3 regions of the Picosynechococcus sp. PCC 73109 genome follow, and region 2 is predicted to be linked to each of the others. Evidence: predicted binding sites of a transcription regulator. Region 2 holds the regulator's gene; each other region holds the start of a gene.
What was found. The regulator NtcA, encoded in region 2, controls nitrogen genes in cyanobacteria. The targets are predictions, from matches to a motif close to TTTGTANCNNNNGNTACAAA.

Region 1: the regulator NtcA is predicted to act here: its motif matches at 4,741-4,760, upstream of AWQ23_RS00840 (DUF4278 domain-containing protein).
Region 3: the regulator NtcA is predicted to act here: its motif matches at 1,462-1,481, upstream of rpe (ribulose-phosphate 3-epimerase).

The regions. Positions count from the first base shown of each region.
Region 1 covers NZ_CP013998.1:156,858-163,692, reverse strand. The annotation lists gene AWQ23_RS00860 (YcjF family protein) at 1-712, opposite strand, end outside; gene AWQ23_RS00855 (DUF3611 family protein) at 991-1,593, shown strand; gene AWQ23_RS00850 (DUF565 domain-containing protein) at 1,620-1,991, shown strand; gene AWQ23_RS00845 (ATP-dependent Clp protease ATP-binding subunit) at 2,121-4,586, shown strand; gene AWQ23_RS00840 (DUF4278 domain-containing protein) at 4,792-5,205, shown strand; gene rppA (two-component system response regulator RppA) at 5,411-6,094, shown strand; gene AWQ23_RS00830 (transglycosylase domain-containing protein) at 6,091-6,835, opposite strand, start outside.
Region 2 covers NZ_CP013998.1:1,782,399-1,789,233, forward strand. The annotation lists gene alaS (alanine--tRNA ligase) at 1-604, shown strand, start outside; gene AWQ23_RS08570 (pre-16S rRNA-processing nuclease YqgF) at 659-1,060, opposite strand; gene AWQ23_RS08575 (DUF3084 domain-containing protein) at 1,075-2,445, opposite strand; gene ntcA (global nitrogen regulator NtcA) at 2,498-3,229, opposite strand; gene fabI (enoyl-ACP reductase FabI) at 3,510-4,286, shown strand; gene rsmH (16S rRNA (cytosine(1402)-N(4))-methyltransferase RsmH) at 4,357-5,229, shown strand; gene AWQ23_RS08595 (Uma2 family endonuclease) at 5,304-5,885, shown strand; gene AWQ23_RS08600 (Uma2 family endonuclease) at 5,886-6,479, opposite strand; gene AWQ23_RS08605 (class I SAM-dependent RNA methyltransferase) at 6,611-6,835, shown strand, end outside.
Region 3 covers NZ_CP013998.1:361,281-368,115, reverse strand. The annotation lists gene AWQ23_RS01780 (acetylornithine transaminase) at 1-152, opposite strand, end outside; gene AWQ23_RS01775 (TrkA family potassium uptake protein) at 398-1,399, shown strand; gene rpe (ribulose-phosphate 3-epimerase) at 1,520-2,209, shown strand; gene AWQ23_RS01765 (hypothetical protein) at 2,364-3,776, shown strand; gene psbU (photosystem II complex extrinsic protein PsbU) at 3,885-4,301, opposite strand; gene AWQ23_RS16125 (hypothetical protein) at 4,432-4,605, shown strand; gene AWQ23_RS01755 (peroxiredoxin) at 4,609-5,244, shown strand; gene lpxC (UDP-3-O-acyl-N-acetylglucosamine deacetylase) at 5,363-6,190, opposite strand; gene AWQ23_RS01745 (BamA/TamA family outer membrane protein) at 6,236-6,835, opposite strand, start outside.

The DNA.
Region 1 (6,835 bases), 1.4 Mb from region 2:
TTTCAGCCAGCTCACAGAGGGGATCATATTCCGATTGCCGCAGATCGTTATCCACCACGAAAATCAGCAGATCTGCATTGGTTGCCAACTCCCGCGCCAGGCGATCGCGTTGGATGCCCGCTTCCCCCGCTTCTAAAATTCCCGGTGTATCCGTGATTAAAATTTGCCGATTCACCCCTTTGAGTTTCAGACGATAGGTCTGGCCCGTCTGGGTGGTGCCCATGGTCGCTTCGACGTTACCCACCATTTGCCCAATCAGCGCATTCACTAGAGATGTTTTCCCCGCTGATCCCGTACCAAAAACAGCCACCTGGAGCTCTTGTCGCTCAAAATTCGCCTGAATTTCCTGGGAACGGTTCAGGAGGACTTTCTGGGCCACTTTATCTTGAATTTGGTTCACCTGCTGTTGAATCGTGCGCAGATTTGCCGCCGCCACTTCTGTTTTTTCCGTGGGCAGTTGGGGTTGATAATTGACAACTTTCCGGGGCGATCGCGGTTTTCGTTTGCGGCCAAAGAGGTTGAAATAGCGCCAAAATGTCCAGAGAATCAAACCAATTAGGGCAATAAGCACCAAAATTAGCAGATTTGCCAGAAATGGCGCCGTAAAGGACACCTGGAGATAGAGACGATAGAGGGAATTCACCAACCACAACATCAGCCCCAGAATAATACTCAGGCCAATGAAAAATAAGGTGAGGCGAATCGGGTGCATTAACGCGCAAACTCTCTGAAAAACCTGATGACCATCATAGCTTGTCCCCCTTCGCTGAGGATGCTGTAACCCTTAGTTCACTTGACTCCCATTGTTTGTTTCCGGCTGTTTGGTCACGATTGATCTTGGTGATAGGCATCAAATGCTAGACAAGGGAGTGTTGGTCAGAACCAGAGGCAATCGCCTTTTCCCTTTTGGCAACCCAACAGTTGATATAAGAGAATGGAGCAAAAGCAAATTCTGACCCTGCAGACATAACCCCATCACCACAAACTCCTATGAAACGTGATTCCTACGGTGCTTTAGCGGGCGCATCGATCCCCGCCGCCATCCTCAGAGCCTCCGCCACCCTCAAACTCGCCGGTAATATTGGCTTCTGGGTACAGATTATCCTCGGTGTTGTCGCAGCGCTAATTCTCCTCTTTGCCAGTGCGAGCCTAGTCGGCAGTGATGCCACCAACGCCAACCAAGATATTCGCTTTAGCCAAGGAAGCAGCTTTGGGCTATTCTGTGCTGCCGGCGGTCTCATTGCCCTCATCGTGAGTATCTTTTTCTTCTTCCGCTACAAAACCATTGCCCGACTGATGCTCGCGGGTGATAGCTCCCTCCGGCCCAAGAAATCTTACACCATTCAAACCATTAAATTTGGCCTCTTGGCTAACCTCCTGGGCATGATGTTTGCGATCATTGGAGCCGAAGCCTTTGTGGGGCTCGTCCTCGGGAAATCTTTGACCATTCCCCAGGGGGCCGTTTTTTCCAATACATCCCAGCTCATTCAACCGAAAGATCTATTTATCATCCTGGCGAATACCCACACGATCGCCTCCCATTTCACCGGGATTGTCATTGCCCTCTGGCTCCTCGATCGATTGAATAAATAATGTCCTCACCGCTCCTGACGTGACCTATGCAACGTACCCGACTCAATCTCCTCCTGGGGGAAACCCTTGGGCAATTTACCAGTTTTTTTCAAAATCCATGGCGCAAGATGGCCTTGCTCGCCATTTTTCTCCTTTTTGGAAACTTTGTTGCGACGGTTTTTCCGCCGGCTATCGGCCAAGCCATGGCTTGGGATCCGATAGTTGCCATTGGGATCATTTTTTTGGCTGAAGTGATCAACTTTCTCTACTACAGACAAGGCGATCGCCAAACCATTGCCCAAAAAGCGGCCACAAACCCCACTGCGCCCCAGAGCCGACTCTTATTTCAACTGATGCATGTCTTCAAAATTGGGCTCCTGTATGGCCTCACTGTTTCTGCCGTTAACGTCGGTTCGTAGCGAATGTTACCAGAGCTTGCCAAGGGGGAGAAACCGTATCAGAATCAATTGTTCTAGGCATCAACCAAAAATTTCCCCTGTGCTAGAATCAACTCTACATAGGGACTAGCAGCAGGTAAAAAACAGGTCATGTTTGAACGCTTCACAGAAAAAGCTATTAAGGTGATTATGCTCGCCCAAGAGGAAGCGCGTCGCCTTGGTCACAACTTCGTTGGTACGGAGCAAATCCTCCTCGGTCTCATTGGTGAGGGGACTGGCGTTGCCGCTAAGGTACTCCGGTCTATGGGGGTTAATCTCAAGGATGCCCGCATTGAGGTAGAGAAAATTATCGGGCGGGGTTCTGGCTTTGTGGCCGTTGAAATTCCGTTCACGCCCAGGGCAAAACGGGTCTTAGAACTCTCCCTCGAAGAAGCTCGCCAATTGGGTCACAACTATATTGGTACGGAGCATTTGTTACTAGGCTTAATCCGTGAAGGGGAAGGAGTTGCTGCCAGAGTCCTCGAAAATTTAGGGGTTGACCTCTCCAAGGTACGTACCCAGGTAATCCGGATGCTCGGTGAGACCGCAGAAGTCGCAGCGGGTGGCGGTTCTTCCCGGAGTAATAAGACACCGACCTTAGATGAGTTTGGCTCGAATCTGACACAATTAGCCAAAGACAGTAAGCTTGATCCCGTCGTTGGTCGTCAAAATGAAATTGAACGGGTAATTCAAATCCTTGGTCGCCGCACGAAAAATAATCCGGTACTGATTGGCGAACCAGGGGTCGGGAAAACGGCGATCGCCGAAGGTCTTGCCCAAAGAATTTCCAATGGGGATGTGCCTGACATCCTCGAAGAAAAGCGCGTTGTCACCCTCGACATTGGTTTGCTGGTTGCGGGCACGAAATACCGGGGTGAATTTGAAGAACGCCTCAAAAAAATCATGGACGAAATTCGCCAAGCCGGGAATGTGATCCTGGTGATTGACGAAGTTCATACCCTAATCGGTGCGGGTGCTGCGGAAGGGGCGATCGATGCCGCCAATATCCTCAAGCCTGCCCTCGCCCGTGGTGAACTGCAATGTATCGGTGCCACCACCCTTGATGAATATCGCAAGCACATTGAGCGGGATGCGGCCCTTGAGCGGCGTTTCCAGCCCGTAATGGTCGGTGAACCTTCCGTCGAAGAAACCATTGAGATTCTCTTTGGTCTGCGGGAACGCTATGAACAGCACCACAAGCTTAAAATTTTAGATGAAGCCCTTGATGCAGCGGCAAAATTAGCCGACCGTTATATAAGCGATCGCTTCTTACCCGACAAAGCCATTGACTTAATCGATGAAGCGGGTTCCCGTGTCCGGTTGATCAATTCCCAACTGCCCCCCGAAGCCAAGGAACTCGATAAAGAATTGCGCGATGTCCTGAAACAAAAGGATGAAGCGGTACGCTCCCAAGACTTTGATAAAGCGGGTGAACTGCGCGATCGCGAAATGGAAATCAAAACCGAAATTCGGGCGATCGCCGCCAGCCAAAAAGAGAAAAATAGCGACATCGATGCCGTGGTTGATGCTGAAGAAATCGCCCACATCGTCGCCTCTTGGACAGGGGTTCCCCTCAACAAACTCACCGAGAGCGAATCCACCAAGCTCCTCAACATGGAGGATACCCTGCACCAGCGGCTCATTGGTCAAGAAGATGCCGTTAAAGCTGTATCCCGCGCCATTCGTCGGGCCCGTGTTGGCTTGAAAAACCCCAACCGTCCCATTGCCAGCTTCGTCTTCTCTGGCCCCACTGGGGTTGGTAAAACCGAATTAACCAAGGCTTTAGCTGCCTACTTCTTCGGTTCTGAAGATGCGATGATTCGCCTCGACATGTCTGAATTCATGGAGCGGCACACTGTTTCTAAACTGATTGGTTCCCCTCCCGGATACGTCGGTTATAACGAAGGGGGTCAGTTAACCGAAGCCGTTCGTCGTCGTCCTTACACAGTCATTCTCTTTGACGAAATCGAGAAAGCGCACCCCGACATCTTCAACATGCTGCTGCAAATCCTTGAAGATGGACGCTTGACCGACGCGAAGGGACGCACCGTGGACTTCAAGAACACCTTGATTATCTTGACCTCCAACATTGGCTCTAAGGTCATTGAAAAGGGTGGCGGTGGCCTCGGCTTCGAATTTGGCGAAGATGCGGCAGAATCCCAGTACAACCGGATCCGTTCCCTGGTCAACGAAGAACTCAAGCAATACTTCCGTCCAGAGTTCCTCAACCGTCTCGATGAGATTATTGTCTTCCGTCAACTCAACAAAGAAGAGGTTAAAGAAATCTCCGAAATCCTCCTTAAGGACGTCTTCAAGCGCCTGACTGAGCAGGAAATTGAGTTGCAAGTTACCGACAAGTTTAAGGAGCGACTCGTAGAAGAAGGCTACAACCCATCCTATGGTGCCCGTCCATTACGTCGCGCGATTATGCGTCTGTTAGAGGATGTCCTCGCTGAGGAAATTCTTTCTGGCCGCGTTGGTTCTGGTGATACGGCGATCGTCGACATCAATGAAGAAGGTAAAGTGGCCGTCAGTAAAGCAGCAAAACCTTTGGAATTAGCCAAGCAACCTGGTTAACTGTGACCAATCTATAGCCTGTCGATAACCCTAACGTTAATTAAAACCTAAGATGCCAAGAGGAGCTTTCGGGCTCCTTTTTTGTGGTTTGGTTATACGCAATCTAAGTAGAATCCTTAAGTTTTTCTGATTTTTTCGAGAAAATTTAGGGATTAATGTAACAATAGTTACAGAAAAAGTTTTGAGGCACAGTGAGGAAATCTCTATGAAATTGACATATCGTGGTGTTTCCTATGATTCTCTTCCCGCAACCTTAGAAGTGACGGAAGGGGATATCTTAGGTCGTTATCGTGGACAAACGGTGCGGCGACACTGTGTAACGCAAACAGTTGATCGTCCGGATGTTGAGTCAGTACTCCTCCACTATCGGGGTGGCACCTACGCGATTCAGCAACCTGTGGTTAAAGCGACGGCCCAACAGCAACAGGAAGCGGCCGCTGCAGCTTGTCCGGTACGAGTCCCACAGCTCTCTAAATTAATGGGTCAAGATGCCCGGCGTGTGCACTTAGAAAATATGCGTCGCAGCTTAGAACGGCGGATCCGCACGGCCCAAGCTCAGGGGGACGAACAACTGATTACCCTGCTGCAACAGGAATCTAACGCTTTATCCTCGGTGTAAGTTGTGATTTTGATTTAAACTCTTTCTGACTCTGGTGAGAGAACAAGGTAAATCTCCCCAGTAGTCGTAACAGTAAGAATAATGAGTATTCGTTGGAAGTGGATGGAAGCTGCTTCCTTTTTTATTGGGAAAATGGTCGGCGATCGCCTTGGGTCAGGTTTCCTTCTTCGGGAATAATGGGAATCAAGGTGTTTTGGAAGTAACCATGCGCATTTTGTTGGTAGACGATGAACGGGAATTACGGGGCGCCCTTAGCCAAGTGCTCCAACGGGAAGGGCATACCGTAGCATTGGCAGAAACTGGCCAGCAGGGGTTAGAACTGGCCTGCGATCAAGAGTATGATCTACTGATTTTGGATTGGATGTTGCCGCAATATTCGGGGGTTGAAATCTGCCAACGGGTGCGATCGCTAGGCCGCACAACGCCTATTTTATTTTTAACGGCCAAGGATACGGTGGACGACCGGGTTTCTGGTCTGGATGCTGGTGCTGATGATTATTTAGTCAAGCCCTTTGAGTTGCGGGAACTGCTGGCCCGGGTGCGGGCGTTATTAAGGCGATCGCCTGGGGGAGAGCCACCTAATCGTTTAAAGATTGCCGATCTCGAATTAGATATCGCCAACCAAATGGCCTACCGTGCTGGCCGGGCCATCCGTCTCTCGGATCGGGAGTTGCAACTCCTGAGCTATTTTATGGAGCACCCAGCTCAACTCCTGACCCACGAGCAAATTTATCAACACCTCTGGCAAGATGGCGATGAATCCCCCAGCAGTAATGTTTTAGCGGCCCTGGTACGCTTGCTGCGGCGTAAGGTGGAAGCAAAAGGCGATCGCCCTCTAATCCACACCATTTACGGAAAAGGATATTACTTTGGCGAGCAGAATACCTAGGGAGCTGTTTCCTTCTTTTGAATGACAGGGGGAGCCGGCACATCAACATTCGTAGGAGCTGGTCTTGGGGCCGCAGGCGGACTCGGTGGCGTTGCGGTGGATGCAGGTCGATTATTACTCGGTACGGGGGCAAGGGGAGGCACAGTATCCGCCGGATCAGTGAAGTCAAAGGCCGGTGCTGGGGGTTTAATTTCATTGTCGACCACAGCTTTATTATCATTGTTCGTCGGTGTTGTCGCCGCTGCCTCTGGGGTTGGGCGCTCATCAGAGGATGCTTCCGTGGTCTCTTGTGCTTCTGAATTTGTGGTGCTGGTTTTTTCTTCTGTATCTGTGGCAACGACCTTCGTTTTTTTCGCGCCCCCTTGGATTGGTTCTGCGGCAATAGAACCGACGCGATTATTCAAATTTGGTAATTTGGGAAAGTCTTCCACCGTCATGGCCGCCGCAATTTGACGCATTGCATCACCCCAAAGGCGCGCCGCTGTACTACTGGCTCCCCAGGTGGGTTTATTATCGTCATTGCCGAGCCAAACCCCTGTTACCATTTGGGGGATGTAACCAATAAACCATAGGTCTCGCGCCTGATCGGAGGTGCCTGTTTTCCCGGCTACTGGACGACCAATATTTGCTTGGCTGCCAGTACCGCTACTCACGACATTGCGCAGCATATAGGTCATGATGGCGGCACTATCAGAATCGATAGCTTGGATCGGTTTGCGGTTCGCTTGGTAAACGACCTTG
Region 2 (6,835 bases):
GTTCAAAATCATTTCTGAAACGGGCATTTCTTCTGGGATCCGCCGCATTGAAGCTGTGGCTGGCCCAGCGGTACTGGAATACCTCAAGGTGCGCGATCAGGTGGTCAAAGACCTCGGCGATAAATTTAAAGCCAAACCGGAAGAAATCACCGAACGGGTAGAAAATATCCAGGCGGAACTGCGCAACACCCAAAAGGAATTAGAAAAGGTCAAAGGTGAGCTGGCGATCGCCAAATCCGAAGCCCTCGTGAACCAAGCGGAAACTGTCGGCGAATTTAAGATCCTCGTGGAAAATATGGGCGATCTCGATGCCAAGGCCCTCCAAACTGCAGCTGAACGGCTCCAGCAAAAACTGGGTGAGGCAGCAGTGGTCTTAGGGTCAACCCCAGAAGACGGCAAGGTTTCCCTGGTGGCCGCCTTTAGCGAAGGGATTTACAAAGGCAAAAAAGTACAAGCTGGTAAATTTATCGGCGGCATTGCTAAACTCTGCGGTGGTGGCGGCGGTGGTCGTCCGAACCTGGCCCAAGCCGGGGGACGGGATGCCAGCAAATTACCCGAAGCCCTCCACACTGCCAAACAGCAACTTCGCGAAACTCTAGGTTAAGCTCACACCCCAATCGTCGAGATGGGTCGGATTCTGGCCCATCTTTTTTGCTGTTTAGGCTGGGTTGAGATAGCGTTCGACCAATAAAATCGCCACGATATCGTCAATCGGTCGGGGAGGTAAGCGCATTCCCTGGGGGAGCAATCTCTGGAACAAATTGGGCGGATACATCTGCCAATAGCGATCGCGGGCTTCGAGGGTACTATTGCGTTCATTTATAAAGGCGATCGCCATGGCTGGGGGCAAAACAGCCGTGAGCTTTTGATGCCATTCTTTAGCCGTCGTTTGATTGCCCATGACCACCAGGGAAACACCATACCTTTGGCACCATTCTTTCGCGATGTTGGGCGCTTGATCCGCTGCAATGACGCCGTGGTTCAACAATTGCCCTTGGTCATCCAGCGCCGCAAGGCCACATTTGTCACGGCCTGGGTCAAACCCAAGATAAACGCTCATGTACTCTTTTAATCCTATTGTCTGATGACGATTCTACCGTTACTGAGGCCCACTAATTCTAAGCGGAGGGGGCCAGCCGTAAAACCATTTTCGATGGCGATCGCCCGAATTTCTGTCACGGGTTCTGGCGCATTATTGAGGGCTTCGACAAAATTGATAATGTGACCGACATTGCCATCTTTAACCTGGATATCTCCGAGAACCCCGGCTCGCCGCGCCCGGAATTGCGCTGCCCCCAACAGAAAATCCACTGGACGCCGGGCGGCACTAGGATTTTGCACACTGAGCTCCTCTAGGGACAAAGTGGCAATCACTTCCCCGGCACGAAAAACCTGCTCATTTAAAGTCACATCCGCAAATACTTGGACGGAACCTTCCCCCTGGAGGTAGTTCCCCGCTGCCAGGAGGCGCACCACGTAGTCCCGACCATCGGCAATTTGCCCTAGGAGTTGTTGCACTTGGGCATTGGTAATTTGCACCACCCGCGCCTCAAAGTCAGGATTAACGCCTCCGGTGGCAATGATCGCGTTGCGATTCGCTTCCCGGAGCAGCTGATCAACGGCTTGGCTGGCTGCTTTGGGATCAATAATCCGCACCACCCCAAAGGCTAAAACTTGCCCTGTCGTGAGGGCGACATTCCCACTCCGGAAATTGATGTAGTTGGCTTCAAGGATATCAATTTGCTGTTCTAGGGAGCCAATCTGATTTTCTAGGCCCGTGAGCACTTGATCCTTTTGGGCGATCGCCTGGTCGAGTTGGGCAATGCGACCATCGCGCTGGTTGATCTCGGCTTGGAGCTCACTTTGTTGGGCTTCTAGGGCTTCGATCTGCTGGGAGCGTTCCTCAACAATGGTGTTTTGTTGGTTAAGTTGGGCGCGGAGGGTTTCACTTTGGGCCTGGAGGCGATCGCGCTGTTGCCGCAAGGTCGTTTGCTCTGTGGTGAGCGCATTAATATCAGCCTGAAGTTCGCTGGCCTGTTCCCGAAAACCCGCCAGTTGCGTTTGGGCCGTTTCAAATTTTGCTTCAATTTCTTGTAAATCTTGTTCTGCTTCTAGGCGATCGTCCCTCGCGGCCTGTAACTCTTTTTCAATCTTTTCCTTTTCCGCCGTCACATCCATCAACTCTTGCCGCCGCTGGGCGAGGATTTCGTCCAACTGAAAAACTCCCTGGCGCAAGGACTTGCTCAAGCCAAACAATAACCCCAAGGTGCTGGCGGCGATCACTGTCCCCGTCATGACCGTGACGACCACCGCCGTCTGTTTTGGCCGCAGATTAAATAATGTAAGCCGCGCTTTGCCGACCTTACTACCAAGGCGATCGCCCAGTGCCGCCAGGATGCCCCCCAAGATTAAAACTGAAAAGATTAGTACAAAAGCACTGGTCATTTAACAAAAAGGTGACATCCAAACACACAAGTATGACTTCTCTACTTTAGCGTTAAGCGAACTGTTGACTCAGGTTTACGGGGTCATGGACGGTAATTTTTTTCTTATAAATCGAAATCATGTCCTGTTCCCGGAGTTCTCCCAGGAGGCGCGTTACTGTCACCCGTGTAGAACCAATTGCTTCGGCGATCGCCTGGTGGGACAGTTTGAGATCAATGCGAATCCCCTCATCGGTCGGCACCCCAAAATCTCGACAGAGAATTAACAAGAAACTCACCAGACGTGATCCCATATCCCGGTGGGCCAGGGTTTCAATCATCATCTCCGTTTGTAAAATCCGTGACGACAGCCCCTTTAGCATTAACATCGCCAATTCTGGGTGCTCATTAAGCGCCTTTTGCACCTGCTCAATGGGAGCCGATAACAGTTCTACAGGGGTAAAAGCCACTGCATGGTAAAAGCGATCCGACTTTTGTCCCGTGAGTAGCGATAAAACCCCAAAGACACTATTCTCCCGGAGTAGGGCCACCGTAATTTCTTCCCCCGCTTCATAGACCCGAGACAGCCGGACAGCCCCTTTCAGAAGAAAATAAACCCGTTCCGCTGGGTCCCCCGGAAAAAAGATCGTCTTGCCCCGGTCATAGTTCTCCACAACAGGTGGGAAGGGGCCACTGTGAAACTGACGAAACGCTGTCGCAAGGTCTGTAATTTGAGTCGCAGGTAGTTCAGGCACTGGATTGGCAGAAGAGAAAGGAGGTTGGTTGAAATCAGGGTTGTACATCATAGATTCTGTTGGGCAACAGTTCCCCACCGTGATGGGTGAAATATCAGCGCTCAGTGTGCAGAGACCATGAGCATTCCCCTTAAACTAAATCTTACTCTGGTATAGTATTTTGTACTTTTTGCTTCAAAATAATTATGGATTTCTGGGTTAGTTCCCAGGCATTTTGCAGAATTTTCCCTGATTTGCCCTAAAGTAGCCGTTTGCATCGGAGTCACCAGAGCGCGAAGATAATATACGCTGGCTTCTTGGCTTTAATTTTTTATACTTTTTGAGAACCCATATGCTTGATTTAACCGGAAAAAATGCCCTAGTCACTGGGATTGCAAATAATAAGTCCATTGCCTGGGGGATCGCCCAACAATTACATGCCGCCGGGGCGAATATTGGGGTTACCTATCTCCCCGATGATAAGGGACGGTTTGAGAAAAAAGTAGGTGAGCTTGTGGCGCCCCTCAACCCTTCTCTTTTCCTCCCCTGTAATGTGCAGGATGATGCCCAGGTGGATCAAGTGTTTGAGTCTGTCAAAAAAGAGTGGGGCAAGTTAGATATTTTGATCCACTGTCTTGCCTTTGCGAACCGCGAAGATTTGACGGGTGATTTTAGTGATACTTCACGGGATGGGTTTAATACGGCCCTTGACATTAGTGCCTATTCTTTAACGCGTTTGGCGCGGGGGGCGAAAACCGTGATGACCGAAGGGGGCGCCATTGTGACCCTGACTTATTTGGGTGGGGTGAAAGTCATCCCCAATTACAATGTGATGGGTGTGGCAAAGTCGGCCCTTGAAATGAGTGTGCGTTACCTAGCGGCAGACCTCGGCCCCAGTAATATTCGTGTGAATGCCATTTCGGCTGGCCCGATCCGGACTTTGGCTTCCTCGGCGGTGGGTGGCATTCTCGATATGATTCATCACGTGGAAGCAACGGCTCCTTTGCGCCGAACTGTAACCCAAAAGGAAGTGGGTAATGCGGCGGCGTTCCTCTGTAGTGATCTTTCGAGTGGGGTCACGGGTCAAGTGCTCTATGTGGATTCTGGCTACGAAATTATGGGGATGTAATGTCCTGTGGCGATCGCCCTTGGGTTCCCCCTCAGTGATAGGGGGATTTTGTTTTTTATTGGATGGATTCATGGCGGCAGAGTTTAAGCATATTTCGGTGTTGCGAGAAGAGTTGATAGCGGGCTTGGGAGTAAAACCAGGGGGGCATTACCTCGATGTAACCCTGGGGGGAGGTGGCCATACAGAATTGATTTTGCAACAATATCCCGATGTGCGGGTGACGGGGGTAGACCGGGATAGCCAGGCGATCGCCGCGGCGTCAGAACGATTAAAATCCTTTGGCGATCGCTTCCGGGCGGTGCGGTCAAATTTTGGCGAATATAATCCCCAAGGAGAAAAATTTGATGGGATTATCGCTGATCTTGGGGTGAGTTCGGTGCAATTTGATCAAGGCGATCGCGGCTTTAGTTTTCGTTTTGATGCCCCCTTGGATATGCGCATGGATCAACAACAGACATTAACAGCGGCGGATATTGTCAACACCTATGAGGAAAAGGCGTTGGCGAATTTATTCTATGAGTATGGTGATGAACGATTGTCACGACAAATTGCGAAAAAAATAGTCATGAAACGCCCGATTCAGACAACCAAAGAATTAGAAGAAATTGTGTTTTATACCTATCATCCCAAGGCCAGAAAAGCGAAAATTCATCCGGCAACAAGGGTCTTTCAAGCATTACGTATTGCCGTCAATGGTGAACTCGATGCGCTGCAATATCTATTAGTCAATGCCCCCCAATGGCTTAAACCCCAAGGCCGATTAGGGATTATTAGTTTCCATAGTTTAGAAGATCGTCTCGTCAAAAATGCCTTCCGGCAGCGGGACATTTGGCGGGTTCTAACAAAAAAGCCAATGGTTGCCAGTGAAACGGAAATTAACCAAAATCCCCGGGCACGATCCGCAAAGTTACGCTTTGCCGAGTTGAAAGAAATAGCAGAATAGGCGATCGCCTTTTTCTGAAACAGACAAGCTAAGCTGGATGCAGACAAAATTTTCTGTCGATGGGGTCTAGCGCAATGAATTTTACCCTCAGTCTTCCCGATACATGGCGACTCAATGGCGAACAATTCTTCGAGTTGTGCCAAAACAATCCGGACTGCCGTTTTGAACTCAGTACCCAAGGAGAACTAATTATCATGCCACCGACGGGCGGAGAAACTGGACGACGCAATATTAAGCTCTCTGCCCGCCTGGAAATATGGAGTACAACAAATCAACAAGGCGTTGCATTTGATTCTTCGACTTGCTTTAAGTTGCCCAATGGTGCCCATCGTTCTCCAGACGCCGCCTGGGTAAGCCGTCAGCGTTGGGATGCCCTCACCGCTACCGAAAAAGCGAAGTTTCCGCCCCTCTGTCCAGATTTTGTTGTGGAAATTCGTTCTCCGAGCGATCGCCTCCAAACCCTCCAAGAAAAAATGCAAGAATATCAAGATAATGGCGCAAAATTAGGCTGGCTGATTGATCCGACCACGGAGCGGGTAGAAATTTATCGAGAAAACCAAGCCCCAGAGATTCTAGAGCAACCGGATTGTCTTTCTGGGGAACAAGTTTTATTAGGCTTTGAACTCGATTTAAACCCCATTTGGCATCTGGATTGATTATTTCTGGGGATATTGGGCCGTAAAGGTCTGGATTGCGTCTAATCGCGACGACATCAACACACATTTTGCCAACAGTTCAAAGTCAAGATCTGGCAACAATTTACTTTTGGGTAAAGCTTGGTAGGTATTTTCTTCGAGGACATAAATTGAAAATTTTTCCGCTTGCCACAGCCAAACTTCCTGAATGCCGAGGCGTTGATATTTTTCGAGTTTCTGGGGACTACCGCTGGTGACATTGACTTCAATGGCGAGATCGGGATGCTCTTTTTGTTCACCGAGATAATAGGATTCATCTGGTTCAAAGGAAACGGATTTTTCTCGCGAGACACGGGGGGCACTCCCGACAGGATAAAATTCGATACCTTGACTAAACAAATATAGTTCTACGAGAAAGCCGATAATGGTTTTGATGGATTCGTGGTATTCCCCCAGGGTCATCAGTTCAATTACTCCGTCTAGGTAGGTGATCCGCAGGCTGGCAGCTTGACCGATCGCCGTTTGGATCGCCTGGAATTCTTCCCAACTGTAGCGGCCAGGGAGGATTAAGCTTTGGCTTTCGGTGAGGACGGGTCGGCTCGTGGCAACGGTCATAAAATCGTCCCTCGTGCTGGGTGATGGTATGTTCTATCCTACCGAATTCGGATTAGGAAAAAGGCGATCGCCCCATCCCTTACACTGGGGGATAATCTTTCCGGCAAACAATTTCAGGCGACAGATATAGAATGCAAACCTATTTTGCAACGGTAGCCCAGGGCATCGAAGAGCTTGCGGCCCAGGAACTGATAAACCTCGGTGCCCAGGTGGTGAAAACAGAATATTGCGGGGTCTCTTTTCAAGGCGATCGCCAATTGTTATACAAGGTTAATCTCTGGTCACGGTTAGCGTTTCGGGTGTTGGTGCAAATTAGAAAAGTCAAAGCATTTACGGCGAAGGAACTCTATCGCGGT
Region 3 (6,835 bases), 1.4 Mb from region 2:
TAACTTTTCCCTTCGGTATCCCACAGACGACATCCTTCCCCCTTGGCGATCGCCACCGGAAAGCGCCCATAGGTATGCATCACATACTGATCGAACTGAGTTGGGTTAAAGCTTTGGGCTGGGGAATGGTTCAGTAGCGTTTGGGGACTCACGGGTTACTCCTCTTCGATGGCGAGACTCAAAGTTAAATTTCAGTTTAGCCAATGGGTAATCTTTTTTGCTAAATACAAGGGGGGAATGAGCTAAAGAAATTCTATGTTTTTTTAGCTTCCTACGGGTCGGCTGAAATTGTCTGCAACTTTCCTTACAAACATCAGACTTATCTTGAGGTTCATCGGTGTACAGCATTGAGCAAAAATATAGACGCCTCAGGGGGCAACTGCAATTGGGTCTGCTGATGCTTGTGGCGCTGTTTCTGCTGGGGACAAGTTGGTTTATTGTCGTGGAGCAGTGGTCATGGGTAGATGCGGCCTACATGACGATGATCACCTTAGCCACGGTGGGCTTTGGGGAAATTCATCCCCTAGGCGATCGCTCTCGGATATTCACCATTATTCTGATTTTTTTGGGCTTGATTGCGGTTGGTTATATCGTCAACCGTTTCATCGAAGCAATGATTAGCGGCTATTTTCAGGAGATAAAAAAATTGAAACAGTATCAGCAGCAAATTAGTCGTCTCAATAACCATTACATTGTTTGTGGCCTCGGTCGCACAGGGCAGCAGGTGGCCCGGGAATTTCTCGCCGAAAATATTCCCTTTGTCGTCATTGACCAAGATCCCGACATTATCGAAGCCGCTCAGGATCAAGGCTACATTTGCATCCAAGGAGATGCCACCCTCGATCAACATCTCCATGAAGCGAAAATCGACCGGGCAACTTGTTTGGTGGCGGCCCTCAGCTCCGATGCAGAAAATCTCTATACGGTACTCTCTGCCAAAACATTGAATCCAAAAATTCGGGCGATCGCCAGGGCCAGTACCGAAGAAGCCGTGGAAAAATTACGCCGTGCCGGAGCCGATGCCGTTGTTTCTCCCTACATTACCGGGGGACGTCGCCTGGCCGCCGCTGCCCTTAGACCCCAGGTTATGGATTTTGTTGATGGCATTTTGACTGGCGCAGAACGGTCTTACTACCTCGAAGAAATCCGTGTGGATAGCAATTGCGGCGGTTACATTGGCAAAAGCCTCAGTGAAGCTCGACTCAGGGTACAGTCCGGCGCCCTCGTCCTCGCCATTCGCCGTCAAGATGGCAGCCTTATTCCTGGGCCGACGGGTGATACCTTACTGTTATCTGGGGACTTTTTAATTTGTATGGGCACAGCTGAACAACTGCGTAAATTAAATAGTATTTTGATCCCTGTACAAACCGATGGGCCTCTACGCCCCCCCCAGCGCTAGGTCAGTGTTTCCTGAAACAATGCTCCACCCAGGCTAGGCCACAAAAAATATTGATACAAACTTTTGTTAATATTGATACCAACTTAGAATTCTTGAGATAATAAGAGGAATCCACCCACCATGACTGACAAGAAAATTGTAGTTTCCCCGTCCATTCTTTCAGCGGATTTTAGCCGCCTTGGTGAAGAAATTAAAGCAGTCGATGAGGCTGGCGCTGATTGGATCCACGTCGATGTCATGGATGGTCGTTTTGTCCCGAATATCACCATTGGGCCGTTAATCGTTGAGGCGATTCGTCCCTACACCAAAAAGCCTTTGGATGTGCATTTGATGATCGTTGAGCCGGAAAAATACGTGGCAAATTTTGCTAAAGCTGGCGCTGACATTATCTCCGTCCACGCCGAACACAATGCGTCTCCCCATCTCCACCGCACCCTCTGCCAGATTCGTGAACTGGGTAAAAAATCTGGGGTTGTGCTGAATCCTTCTACGCCCCTTGACATCATTGAGCACGTCCTTGATGTTTGTGACCTGATTTTGATCATGAGCGTAAACCCTGGGTTCGGCGGCCAAAGCTTCATTCCTTCGATGGTAAACAAGATTGAAAAACTCCGGGCCATGTGTGATGAGCGCGGCCTGGATCCTTGGATTGAAGTCGATGGTGGGATCAAGCCTGCTAATGCGTGGCAAGTGATTGATGCGGGTGCGAATGCGATTGTTGCAGGCTCTGCTGTTTTCAAAGCCCCCAGTTATGCTGAGGCGATTGAAGGGATTCGTAACAGTAAGAAATCAGAAGCGGTTGCGGCCTAGGACATCCCCCTAAATCCCCCTTCAAAGGGGGACTTCACACCAAAATTACTTCACAATAAATAATTGGGGAAAGACGAAACTGTTTTTCCCTATTTTTGTGGCCAAGGGAGTCTGGTGGCATAATCGAAATGCTCCCCTCCAGAATGGTTGTGCTGTGAAAGAGTCGGATTTGCGTCGATTGGCGGAACAGGGAAATCCCCAGGCGATCGCCCAGGTGTTAAGGCAAGCGTTTCAACCCCACCAGATCCGGGTGATGCTCAAACGAGTGACTGATAAGCACCTCAAAATTCAACTCGAAGGTTTTAATGTCCCCGACCAGGCGATCGCCAAACAAATCCTTACCCCTTGGCAGAAAATCTGGGAGCACACGATCACAGAAACCTTTACTGTTGAAGGTATTCGATTTGGGGAAGTTACCCCCGACTGGGAATGGACAATTGTAGCGGGCTTACTCTCCCCAGCCGAACGGGAACCCTCCCCGGAAGCACTCAGTGCCCAAGAATCACCTAAAAAGGCAGCCCTCAAAAACGATGATCTCACCCTGAAACTCCGGCAGCTACTCGCTGCTTATCTATGGAGTATCAAAGTTACCCCTTCTGCTGGGGCCTTGGTGATCAAGTTAACGGTCATTGACCAGCGCGATCGCCAAGATTATTGCCAGATTATCCAGCAGGCTTTGCAGCATTTCTCCCTGGACGATGTCGAAAAAGTTTACCTCAATGTCTACCATCGCCAGCAACGACAATACCTCCTCAAAACCTGTTTTTCTCTCCATGGTGCTCTGCCGTCCCAAATCCCCAACCAGCGCCCCCGGTCACGGCAACTGCCTCCGGATACCCCCCAGGCGCTCCTCATTGGCGGTAGTCTGGGTCTGATTCTCTTTTTGCTGCCCCCCAGTCGCTTTATTCTGAATACCTTTCTCACCCTCGTCCATGAAATTGGTCACGCGATCGCCTTTTGGCTGTTTGGCTATCCCGCTGTGCCGAGTTTTGACTTTATCTTTGGGGGTGGAATTACCCTCGCCCTCGGCCGCGCCAGCATTATTTTGTGGCTACTCTACGGGGCGATCGCCTATCTCGCTTGGCAATACCGTCGCAATCGCGGCACCCTAATCACCTTGGCAGGTCTGACTCTCCTGCAAATCCTTTTGATCCTGACGGGTTGGGATCAAATCGCCATTATCGCCATGGGCCATCTCTTAGAAATTGCCGCCGTCTTTATTTGCTTGTACTTTGCCCTCGGCAAATATTTTTGCCATGTCTCCGGTGAACAAACTCTCTATGCCCTGTTGGCCAGTTTTAGCTTTCTGGAAAATGGTGCCTTTTTCGGGCAGCTTATGACCAGCGAAACGTTCCGTATTGCCTACCGGGTCGGGAAAGGGGGCCTCCTCGACCATGACCTGGTGCGTCTGACCCAAGATTTTTTCGCGATGTCCCTGTCAACCCTGGCGGGTTGCTTTCTGCTGCTGACTCTCCTCGCGCCCGTGCTGGCCTTTGGGGCATTTTATTGGGAATCCCGCTGGGTACCTCAGTTTTATCGACTGTGCCAACCGAGCCCCAAACCTTAAAAATTGCCGTAAAAAAACCTATCCCTCAGGAATAGGTTAATTGCCATTAAAAATTTAGGTTTGACTTACAAACATCTTCCTAAACGCATCAAGATTTCGTTTGTATTTTTAATAGTCACCGGTGTTTAGACGTTGGTCACCATCAATAAACACATCGGCAGGCGGTGTTACAGTGAAACGCTCCAAATTTTCCTCTAACCGTGCCAGTTGCTTTTCGCTGAGGTCGGGGATATTCAATACATCTTCAACGCTGTCATAGGGGGCATTTTCGATGATGCGTTTGGCCAACGTGGGATAAAATCCACGGAGCTCGCGGAAAAGACGGACGCTGGCGTTGTTTAGGTCGATTTTCTTGCCATATTCTGACTCAAGCACCTTGTCAGCGGGATTAACACGCTCACCGAGCACGGCTGCAGAAACAAAGCCATTGCTTAAATCGAGGGCTTGGGCTTGGGGCTGAACGCTAAAGAACGCGCAACCGAACATGAGGACGAGCCCCATTAATGCACTCACAACTCTACTCATTATGATTGATTCCTCCTAGGCTTTTCCCAGCTTTTTTTGATGATTCTTAGATTTATGTAAAATACCAAGCTTCAGGCGGCCTGAAACTACTAACGTAAAAAATTCTGGCTTATTATTTCATTTTTCCGGCTTGATTGTCACCCTCGGCTTTTTTGATTTTGAAGAATGGCAACAAAAGTTAATAAATATTGCGCTGTGTGACGGCAGCTTATCATTTTCCGGTGGCGATCGCCTCCCTTGGCATCTTCCCAGGGAGATGGGCCATAATGATCCTTTGGTAGTTTATTTAACATCAGGAGTTTAGTTTATGTCTCTCCGGTTAGGCGATGTGGCCCCCAACTTTACCCAAGATTCCACCATTGGGGAAATTGATTTTTACGATTGGGCCGGCGACAGTTGGGTTGTTTTGTTTTCTCACCCCGCTGACTTTACCCCCGTGTGCACCACCGAATTGGGCGAAGTGGCTCGGTTAAAGGGAGAGTTTGAAAAGCGCAATGCTAAGGTAATTGCCCTCAGCGTTGATGACACGGCCTCCCACAATGGCTGGGTGGGTGACATTGACGAAACCCAGGGGTGCGCTGTCAATTACCCGATTTTGTCCGACGCAGATCAGAAGGTCGCTACCCTCTACAATATGATCCACCCCAATGCCAACCCGAAGGTGACGGTGCGGACAGTTTTTGTCATTGATCCTGAGCGGAAGGTACGTTTAACCATTACCTATCCCCCCAGCACTGGTCGGAATTTCCAAGAAATTTTGCGGGTTTTGGATTCGCTGCAACTCACAGACAACTACAGCGTAGCGACCCCTGTCAACTGGCAGGATGGTGAAGATGTCGTGGTTTCTCCGGCAATCTCCACTGAGGATGCGAAGGTGAAGTTTCCAAAGGGCGTTAAGGAAATCAAGCCTTATCTCCGTATGACCCCCCAACCGAATAAGTAGAGCCTCAAGTCCTAGGGGCTGGCAATCTCCGAAAAAGGCGATCACCAGCCCAAAAAAATAGCAATACGGGTCAAACTATTGGCGTTATCCTTCACCCAATAGCAGCTTGATTAGAATTTTAGAAAAGCGTTGCCTGTAAGGTTTTAGCAAGCTGGGTATGGAGTTTATGGCTTGCTTTATAGGCCAGGTAATGGGCCGTGGGGATCGTACCAAGCAAACTCAAATCCCCGATTAAATCAAGTAATTTGTGGCGAGCCGGCTCATTGTCAAACCGGAGCGGCGGATTGAGCCATTTTTCCTGATCACAAACGAGGGCATTATCAAGACTGCCTCCTTGAATTAAACCAGCTTTTTTCAATTGCTCAATTTGATCGGCAAAGCCAAACGTCCGGGCCGGGGCGATCGCCTGGGCAAAGGGCTCTGTTGCGGGGCTCCAACTGTGCCACTGGTTGCCAATGGGCTTGTAGGTGAAATCGATGCCATAGGTAAACCGCAGTTCCGGTGAGGGTAAGGCTGCCACAAACGCGTCATCTTCCCGGAGCCAAACGGGTTCTGCGACCACAGGAACGGCGATCGCTTCATCCGTGAGGGTCTGGGTGCCTGCCTTGGCGATCGCCTCTATCCATTGCGCTGCCGAGCCATCCAACAGGGGTAACTCCGGCCCATCTATTTCGAGGCGCACAACATCGATCCCAAGACCCACCAACGCCGCTAACAAATGCTCTGTGGTTCTGACCTTGGCCGTCCCCACTGCCAATTCCGTAGACAAAAGGGTTTGATCGACGGCCTCAATGCGGGCCGGGATCTGGGGTTGCCCTGGTAAATCTGTACGCACAAAATAACGACCCTGGTGGCGATCGCCAGGCACGAGCCTTAGGGTGACCCGTTGCCCCGAATGGAGACCCACCCCAGAACATTCAACGGTTGTTTTTAACGTTTTAACCATCACAAAAAAGGGGGTTGCCCCCCACGAAATCAGACCGATAACACCCTAGAAACGCTCACCAATACCAAAGTGAATACGACTGTCCCCTTGGTCGTTAAGCCCATAATCCACCCGGATTGGCCCCAGGGGAGAATTCACCCGCACACCGATACCATAGCCGAAACCATTACCGGGCTTACCACGGGTTCCCGCCGGATCTCCAGGCACATCATCCCCGGAACCGAGGTCTGTGGCATAGTCAGCAAATAACGCGCCACCAACCGCCGAGAAAATGGGGAAGCGATATTCTGCTGTCGCTTGGATGTAGTTACGGCCACTGCCGAGGTCTCCTTCTTCAAAGCCCCGAACCGAGTTACTGCCCCCAAGGGAGAAGGCTTCGTAGGGGGGTAAATCCCCGATAATTGCGCCCCCTTGGATATTGAAGGCCAAAGTATGGGGTTTCTCTTCACTGCCAAAACTGGGGAGTTTAATCGGTGAATCCATATAGATACTGTGGCTGGCCCGGAGTCGGTTAAAGAGAATACTGCCGCTACCAATGGGAATGGTCTGGTCGGTGCCGAAACGGGTAATGGAGCCGCGGGTTGCCCCATCGAAGCTCGTCCGTTTATCGCGCACCACATTTAGACTCAGGGCAAAGATATCGTC